DNA from 2 places in the Rhizobium sp. BE258 genome. Region 1 is predicted to be linked to the other one. Evidence: riboswitches for the same ligand, from Rfam matches in the RefSeq annotation. Region 1 holds a riboswitch; the other holds the start of a gene.
The links. Region 1 has a riboswitch for glycine ahead of gcvT (glycine cleavage system aminomethyltransferase GcvT). Riboswitches for the same ligand answer to the same signal wherever they lie in the genome.

Region 1 (4,315 bases):
GGCGCCGGTCTGGTGCAGGCGGGAAATCAAGCCGGTGAAATCATGGACGTGTCCATGCGTGCCCGGATACTGGAAGATCGCGCCGAAAACATCGACCGGGTCCAGATCGGTGAACGGGTTGCCGACGATAACGCTCCAGCCGAGCGGCTCGGCGCGCGTCTTGATCAGCTCGATCGTCTGCGGATGGCAGGCGGCATCGACGAAGAAAGCCTTGGCCTTCGACTTCGAAACGCGCTCGGCCATCGCCATGCCTTCGGCAGCGGCCGTCGCTTCGTCGAGCAACGATGCGTTGGCGACGTCGAGACCGGTCAGGTCGCAGATCATCGTCTGGTAGTTCAGGAGCGCTTCGAGGCGGCCCTGCGAAATTTCAGGCTGGTAGGGCGTATAGGCCGTGTACCAGGCCGGGTTTTCCAGGATGTTGCGCTGGATGACCGGCGGCGTGATCGTGCCGTAATAGCCCTGGCCGATCAGCGAGGTCAGAACCTTGTTCTTGTTGGCGGTCTCGCGCAGCTTGTCGAGCGCCTCGCGTTCCGTCATCGGCGCGCCCCAGACGAGTGGCGCCTTCTGGCGGATGGAGGGCGGCACGGTCGCATCGATCAGCCCGTCGAGGCTGTTATAGCCGATGACCTTGAGCATATCGGTCATTTCGGCCGGGGACGGTCCGATATGACGGCGGTTTGCGAAGTCATACGGCTGGTAATCAGTAAACTGGAATTCCGTCGGCGTCGTCATTACGCGGTGAGCTCCTTGTAGGCCGCCTCGTCGAGCAGGCCATCGGCATCAGCTGCATTGGCAAGCTTCAGCTTGAAGAACCAGCCGGCACCCTGCGGATCGGAATTGACCAGCGACGGATCGGCAACGATGGCCGGGTTCACTTCGGTGATTTCGCCATCAAGCGGACAATAGACGTCGGAAGCAGCCTTCACGGATTCGACGGTCGCGGCATTGTCATTCTTGCCGAAAGTCGCGCCGACTTCAGGCAGTTCGACGAAAACCAGGTCGCCGAGCTGGTCGACCGCGTAATTGGTGATGCCAACCGTTGCAACGCCGCCTTCGATCTTCAGCCATTCGTGTTCTTCGGTAAATTTCAGCATGGAAAGGTCCTCTCTGGAAAAGGTTCAGCGTTTGTAGGTCGGCGTGATAAAGGGCAGGGCGCTGACGGTGATCGGCAGATATTTGCCGCGCACTTCAGCATAGATTTCGGTTCCGGCAGCCGCATGCGAGACGGGCACGTAGCCCATGGCAACGGGGCCCTCGACGCTCGGGCCGAAGCCACCGGACGTAACTTCGCCGATCTCGGTCTTGCCTTCGGCATCGGCGTAGAGCTTCGCGTGGCCGCGCACCGGCGCCTTGCCTTCGGGCTTCAGGCCGACGCGGCGGCGCGTGGCGCCATTGTCGAGTTCGGAGAGAATGCGTGCAGCACCCGGGAAACCGCCGGCGCGGGCGCCACCGGTCTTGCGGGCCTTCTGCATGCCCCATTCCAAGGCCGCTTCGACAGGCGTCGTCGTCGTGTCGATGTCGTTGCCATAAAGGCAGAGACCGGCCTCGAGGCGGAGCGAGTCACGGGCGCCGAGGCCGATTGCCTCGACATCGGGATGCTCAAGCAACCGCTTGGTGACATCCTCGGCCTTGTCGGCGGGAATGGAGATTTCGAAGCCGTCCTCGCCGGAATAGCCCGAACGGGAGACGAGACAGGAAACGTCGTGCAGGCGGCAGTGGCGCACGTCCATGAATTTCATGGCGGCGACATCGGCCCAGAGTTCGGCGAGCACATCGACGGCGCGCGGTCCCTGCAGCGCAACGAGCGCGCGGTCGAGCACGGTGATGTCGCAGCGGTCGCCGATATGTTTCTGCATATGCGCGACGTCTTCGTCCTTGCAGGCGGCGTTGACGACGACGAACAGGTGGTCGTCGAGATGGGTGATCATCAAATCGTCGAGGATGCCGCCATTGTCGTCGGTGAAGAAGCCATAGCGCTGGCGTCCCTCGGCGAGACCGAGAATGTCCACGGGTACGAGGCTTTCGAGCGCGAGGGCTGCATCCTCATACTTGCCGGTCTTCGCCTTCACGATGACCTGGCCCATATGCGAAACGTCGAAGACGCCGGCAGCCTGGCGGGTCTGCAGATGCTCCTTCATCACGCCGGCCGGATATTGCACCGGCATGTCGTAGCCTGCGAAAGGAACCATGCGGGCGCCGAGCGACAGATGCAGCGCATGAAGCGGGGTTTTCTTGAGGGCAGCAGTATCGTCCAATGACGCCTCCGGTCGTTGCGCGTGGAAGTCCATGCGCGGGCTCAAATGAAGGCGCAGTTACGCCTCGTTATCGAGCCCCCTCTGTCCTTGCGCCTGAGATTGTTATCCCTTCGGCGAGCGTTTCGAGAACGCCTCTCTCCAGAGTTCCGTCTGCCCCTTGTGGTCCTTTTGCCTGAGAGTTTCCGGGGCGGTTGCTCCTTCGGCACTGGTTCTTGCAAACCAGCTTCTCCCAACAAGGTTGCCGCAATTATCGGGCGGAACGGGTGCTTGGCAAGAGGGGAATGTCGCCGCCGAACAAATTTTTGTCGCGCCGCCCCGGCGCGAATTGCATTCTGCGTCAAATCGGCTTTTGCTTTTCGCCAATAAAGTGATTAATCGCGACACCAGCGGTGAGGGGATTGGATGACTGCAAGGAGCCGGAAAGCAGGGATGCTGACGCGCATGATCTGCGCGCTGAGCCTGCTTTTGCTCGGCCTTGGGCACCAGCTGCCGCAACTCGGCGCTGAGCCGCTTTACAACGCTGCCGAATATACACTGCCTGGCGGTTCCTTCGCCTCGCTCTGCGTCACCGTCAAGGATGACGAAGGCAAGCGGATCCCGATGGGGCCGAATTGCGACGTGTGCCGTCTCGCTGCCTCGGTGATCCTGCCCGCGCCGGATGCTGCCGCATGGCTGAAACTCGAATTTGCTTCGTTCGAGAACGGCCTGACGAGCGATATCGCGGCCCTGCCGCTTCGCGCAGTGACGCAGCCGAAATCTCGGGGGCCGCCGGTTCTGGCCTGATCTCCAACCCGAACCGAAATGCAATATGATGCCGGAGCCCGCCAAGACGATGCGGATGACGGCGAGGAGATATCAGATGAAAACCGTTCAAACCCTTGGCCTTGCCGCTGCCCTTTCCTTTGCCGCGACGGCCGCTAGCGCGCATGTGACCTTTCTCGACGCCGAGGCGGCGCAGGAAGCCACCATCCTGGCAACGCTGCAGGTCCCGCATGGCTGTGACGGCAAGCCGACGAATGAAGTGCAGGTGAAGCTGCCGGAAGGCTTTGTCTTCGCCAAGCCGCAGCCGAAGGCCGGCTGGGAGCTCGAGGTCATCAAGGGCGACTACAAGAGGAGCTACGACAATCACGGTACGCCGGTGAAGTCGGGCGCGATCGAGATCCGCTGGAAGGGCGGCAATCTCTCCGATGATTTCTACGACACCTTCGTGATCCAGGGTAAGGTCTCCGGCATCGATGCCGGCACCTCGCTGGCTTTCCCGGTCACGCAGCTCTGCGGCGATACCGTCGAGGCCTGGGATCAGATCGCCGCCGATGGCAGCGATCCGCACAAGCTGAAGAGCCCGGCGCCGGTGCTGAAGGTGGTCGAGGGCAGCGGTCACGGCCATGGCCACGACGACATGGCGGGCATGGACATGAGCGGTATGGCCGGAATGGCGATGGCGGCGCCCGCGGGCGACGAGGCAAAGATCGGCGATCTCGAAATATCCGGCGCCTTTGCCAAGGCGATGCTTCCGGGCCAACCTGTCGGCGGTGGCTTCTTCACGGTCAAGAACAACGGCAAGAGCGATGATACGCTTGTCGCCATCACGTCGCCAAATGCCGGCGAGGTGCAGATGCATGAGATGAAGACCGAGAACAACGTCATGAAGATGCGCGAGCTGAAGGGTGGCATCGCCATTCCTGCGGGCGGGACCGTCAAGCTTGAGCCCGGCGCCCTGCATCTGATGTTCCAGAAAGTCACGGCGCCCTTCAAGCAGGGTGACACAGTTCCGGTGACGCTGACATTCGAAAAGGCGGGCAAGGTCGATGTGACGCTGAAGGTGCTCTCGGCGCAAGGCAAGTAACACGCCCGTCAAGGCAACCAACAAAAAGGCCCGCGTCACAGACCGCGGGCCTTTCTGCCTTCCGGGGACAGAAGTTAGAAGTCTTCGTAGGATTTAAGCGCGTGCTGCAGGCCTGCCTGCGGCTGCTTGTTGCCCTTGGTCATCAGGTCCAGCGCCACTTCCGTCGACTGGATGATGTTCGGCATTTCTTCATGTTCGTCGGCCGCTTCGACGC
Region 2 (4,315 bases), on a different contig from region 1:
GCAATCTTCCGCATCATCGTTGCAGCGGGAAAATTCCAAGGTGTGATCGTGCCCACAACGCCAATGGGTTGCTTAATGACGAGCATGCGTTTGTCGGCAGACGGTGCCTGAATGGTTTCGCCGTAAATGCGCTTTGCTTCTTCAGCAAACCACTCGATGTACGAGGCGGCAGACAGGACTTCCCGGTGCGCTTCAGCTAACGGCTTGCCCACTTCAGCCGTGAGGATTCTCGCGAGATCGTCCACGTGGGAAACAATTAAGCTAAACCATTTGCGCAGAATAGTGCCACGCTCCTTGGCAGCCATTGCCGCCCAGGACGGATACGCCGCATAGGCTGCGTCGATCGCTTTACGGGCGTCTGCAGCGCCCATGTCGGGTAGCGAAGCCAGTACTTCGCCGCTTGCCGGGTTGAACACGTCGAAGGTTGACGTCGCGTCGCCCTTCGTCCATTCGCCGTTAACGAAGCCGGCGCTCCGCAAAAGGCGCCGGGAAAATTGCAAGTGTTTTGTGAGCGCGGTTGTGACAGCCATTTGATTTTACCGCTCTTCAGCGACCGGCACGTCTGTCAGAGAGCCGCGTCTCATGCACTGAAGAAACGTCCGGAGGAAACGCCTGACTGATTTCCGATCCAACGAGTTCTGCTGTCGCAGCTGAGAGCGTCCATCCTAGATGGCCGTGGCCGGTGTTATAGAAAACTCCACGCCTTTTGCCAGGTCCAACACGAGGCAACATATCGGGCATCATCGGTCTCAGACCGGCCCAGGGTACAACATTTGCCGTACTCATATTCGGAAACAATTCTCTGCTCCAGGAGAGCAGCGGCATAATTCTATCATTTCTGATATCGCGGTTGTCACCGTTGAACTCTGCTGTGCCGGCAATGCGCATCCGACCCACGCCAAGCCTGCTCGTCACAATTTTAGCATCGTCATCAAGCAAACTCACCCATGGCGCTGCCGACTGGCTCTCCGTGTCATTGAGGTTCACAGTTATCGAATATCCCTTCACGGGGTAAACATTTACACGGTCACCCACCTGCGAGGCAAAGCGACGGCTTGCCACGCCTGCACAAATGACAACCGCATCGAATTCGGCGCACCCGTCATCGGTCTTCCAACGCACTCGTATCGACTTTCCATTATGCTCAAGTGAATTCACATCCGCATCTTGCACGAGGCGAACCCCGCGACGCACTGCGGCGGCGGCGAGGCCGCGCGTAAATTTGTGGATGTCGCCTGTAGAATCTGAAGGCGTATGGAACCCTCCGTAAAACTCACCTGTGAGGGCTGGTTCGAGAAGATGAATCTCCTCGTTTGTAAGCTCCGTCCGTTCGAGGCCGCCCGCCAGCAACATACTGTTGACCTTTTTGGCATGCTCGAAGCCTGAACGGGAACGATAAATGTGAAGGATTCCACGGCGTTCGTGGTCGAAATCAATGCTCTCATCCTTGGCAATCTGGAAAAGGCGTTTGCGCGCTTCAATCGCCAATTTCGTTGTATAGATCGTGTTCTTTTCGTAGTTATGGATGTTCGAAATAAACTCTGCCATCCACGAATATTTGTGTAATGACGGTTTCGGGTTGACGAGTAGGGGGGCATCTTTACGAAGCAGCCATTTAAGCCCCTTAAATATTGTGGACCAATTGTTCCAGACTTCCGCGTTTGACGCAGACAACTGCCCTCCATTCGCGAAGGACGTTTCCATGGCCGGATAGCGATTTCTGTCAAAAAGGGTAACGTCGTAACCACGTAGAATGAGATCGTACGCTGTAGTCACACCGGCAATGCCGGCTCCGATGATTGCAATCTTCGTCAAAACAGAGCTCCTTGTTTGCGCATGTGATGCATCCCATCGGTGCACCGAGCCCCATCTGTCTTGAAACCTGAGAGCTTCACCCAGCCAACCGTTATCTGGTGCTAGGTTTTCTCCGTCGGTAGGCAATGATTGATATCGCCATTCTCCAGATATTCGCTGCTAGTCTGGTCCTTTTGCCTGAAAGTTTCCGGGGCGGTTGCTCCTTCGGCGGTAGTCTCAGTAAAGTCTACTCTCTCCCAGATCGCACGTGCGAACACCCGATCTTCTAAGTGCCGATTGGAGTTAGCGCCAATTGGTGATGCCTTTGGTCCAATAGGCCAGAGCTATAGACTCAACCCGCCGCGCGAAAGAACAAGACCGACATTATTAATCCTGTCACGATGACGAAAATGCGTACTATGTGATTGGGCAATCGACTTGCAAGTTTCCCGCCGAAGAATCCGCCGAACGCGGCCGCAACCATCATAGGCAAAGCCCATTGCCACTCCACGATCCCCGCCAGCGCAAAGGTCACTACTGCTATGACTGACAGCGTCAAGGAAACGACATTCTTGATGGAATTCATCAACGGCATATCAGTCATGCCGGCCATGCTCAGAGCTGCCAAAAGCACCACGCCAAGACCGCCATTAAAATAGCCACCTAGCACAGCGACACAAAACACGCCGGGAATTAGCCATGACGAAGCGCTGCCATCTCCCCGTCGTTGTAGATATCTCGAGATTGCAGGCCCAGCAGCAAACATTGCTGTGCTAGCAAGTAGGAGGTAGGGAACAATCTGCTGGAACGTTTTGTTCGATGTGACAAGTAGGAGGAGTGCACCCATGAGCCCTCCCGCAAGTGCGACGAGGCACAGGCCCAGAAGCATCGAACGGCTCAACTTCCTCAACTGGGGTAGCAGCGCGCCAGTCGCAGTGACATAGCCTGGCAACAAAACAACTGCGCTCGTTGCGTTTGCAGTTACTGGCAAGACGCCGAAATGCACTAGCGCGGGAAAAGTCAAGAAGCTTCCACCTCCCGCGAGAGCATTCAGCATTCCAGCAAGGAACGCGGCAAAAAATAACATGAAGATCGCGCTTATCTCAAAATCTCACTGCGTCTTCGCTGTTTAGGGACGCTTCTAAGATTAACGGCCTTTACTCCCGGAAAGAAAAATCCTCCAATAGTGCGAGGCTATAGCTGCCCATAGTTCGTTTATTGGCTTCTATACATGGACAGCGATTAGGCTCTTCCCGTGCTCAACTAGCCCGGATGTCGAACTTCCGGTCCGTCAGGCGACAATCATGGGAGGAACCGTCATGTCGCAAATCAATCAAACACCCAAAAAGTCGAACGGCGCGAGGGTCATAGCTGCCGCGATGATCGGCAACGCGCTAGAATTCTATGACCTCTTCATCTACGGATTTCTGGCAATCATAATCGCCAAAGTCTTCTTCCCCGCCGAGTCTGAATTCGTCTCGCTGCTCATCACGGTAGGCACTTTCGGGGCTTCCTATATCATGCGTCCGCTCGGCGCCGTCGTACTTGGCGGCTACGCCGACCGCCGCGGCCGCAAGGCGGGGATGATGCTCACGATCTGGAGCATGGGGCTGGGGACTGCGCTAATTGCGTTCGCCCCTTCATACGCGGCGATCGGCTTGATTGCACCGATGCTCGTTATCCTCGGGAAACTGCTCCAAGGTTTCTCCGCAGGCGGCGAGTTCGGGACGTCTGTATCGTTCGTGACGGAACACGCACCCAAGAACAGCAAGGGCTTCTATGCGAGCTTTCAGGTCGTTGGCATAGGCCTCGCTACCGCGCTCGCTGCTGGCGCTGGCGTGGCTCTCAACAGCTCACTTCCGTCAGAGGCGATTGTTGAATGGGGATGGAGACTGCCCTTCATCTTTGGTCTGATGATCGTTCCGTTCGGTTACTTTATTCGCAAGGGTGTAGACGAGACGCCGGAATTCCTGGCATCTTCAAAGACCGACGAACTTCCTATCGTGGCAACCATGGCAAGTGCGAAGGCCAAGATTGCGTTTGCAATCGGCGTCTACTCGCTGGCAGCCTCGACGAACTATCTCTTGGCAGTCTATATCCCGACCTATGCAATGCGCGAATTGGGCCTGAGCGCTGATGTGTCATTCTGGGGAGCTTTTGCCTTCGCAATCATTCAGATCTTACTGCCTCCTGTCATTGGTAGCCTATCGGACCATTTCGGACGGCTCAAGTTCATCACGGCTGGCGTTATCATGGTAGCTGTCCTCACCTATCCGATGTTTGCGTGGATGATCAGCCGACCAGAACCTGCCGTTTACATGATCGCCATCTCGACGCTGGCCGTGAGCGTAATTGTTTTCCAGGGTGCAATGCCTGCATTTCTCGCGGAACTGTTCTCCGGGCAAACTCGGACAACCGGCCTCGCACTTGTCCACAACCTGAACTTCACATTGTTTGGCGGGATGGCTCCATTCATCTGCACCCTACTCATCCAGGAGACCGGGAGCAAATTCGTCCCAGC

Region 2: another riboswitch for glycine. It lies ahead of J2X43_RS29380 (D-amino acid dehydrogenase); the one in region 1 lies ahead of gcvT (glycine cleavage system aminomethyltransferase GcvT).

What each region holds. Positions count from the first base shown of each region.
Region 1 covers NZ_JAVDWL010000009.1:99,807-104,121, reverse strand. Annotated here, with positions in the region: gene gcvP (aminomethyl-transferring glycine dehydrogenase) at 1-732, opposite strand, end outside; gene gcvH (glycine cleavage system protein GcvH) at 732-1,094, opposite strand; gene gcvT (glycine cleavage system aminomethyltransferase GcvT) at 1,119-2,255, opposite strand; glycine riboswitch at 2,406-2,498, opposite strand; gene J2X43_RS26960 (hypothetical protein) at 2,685-3,038, shown strand; gene J2X43_RS26955 (copper chaperone PCu(A)C) at 3,115-4,101, shown strand; gene J2X43_RS26950 (hypothetical protein) at 4,176-4,315, opposite strand, start outside.
Region 2 covers NZ_JAVDWL010000011.1:81,500-85,814, reverse strand. Annotated here, with positions in the region: gene J2X43_RS29385 (NAD-dependent succinate-semialdehyde dehydrogenase) at 1-530, opposite strand, end outside; gene J2X43_RS29380 (D-amino acid dehydrogenase) at 547-1,815, opposite strand; glycine riboswitch at 1,971-2,064, opposite strand; gene J2X43_RS29375 (sulfite exporter TauE/SafE family protein) at 2,147-2,881, opposite strand; gene J2X43_RS29370 (MFS transporter) at 3,114-4,315, shown strand, end outside.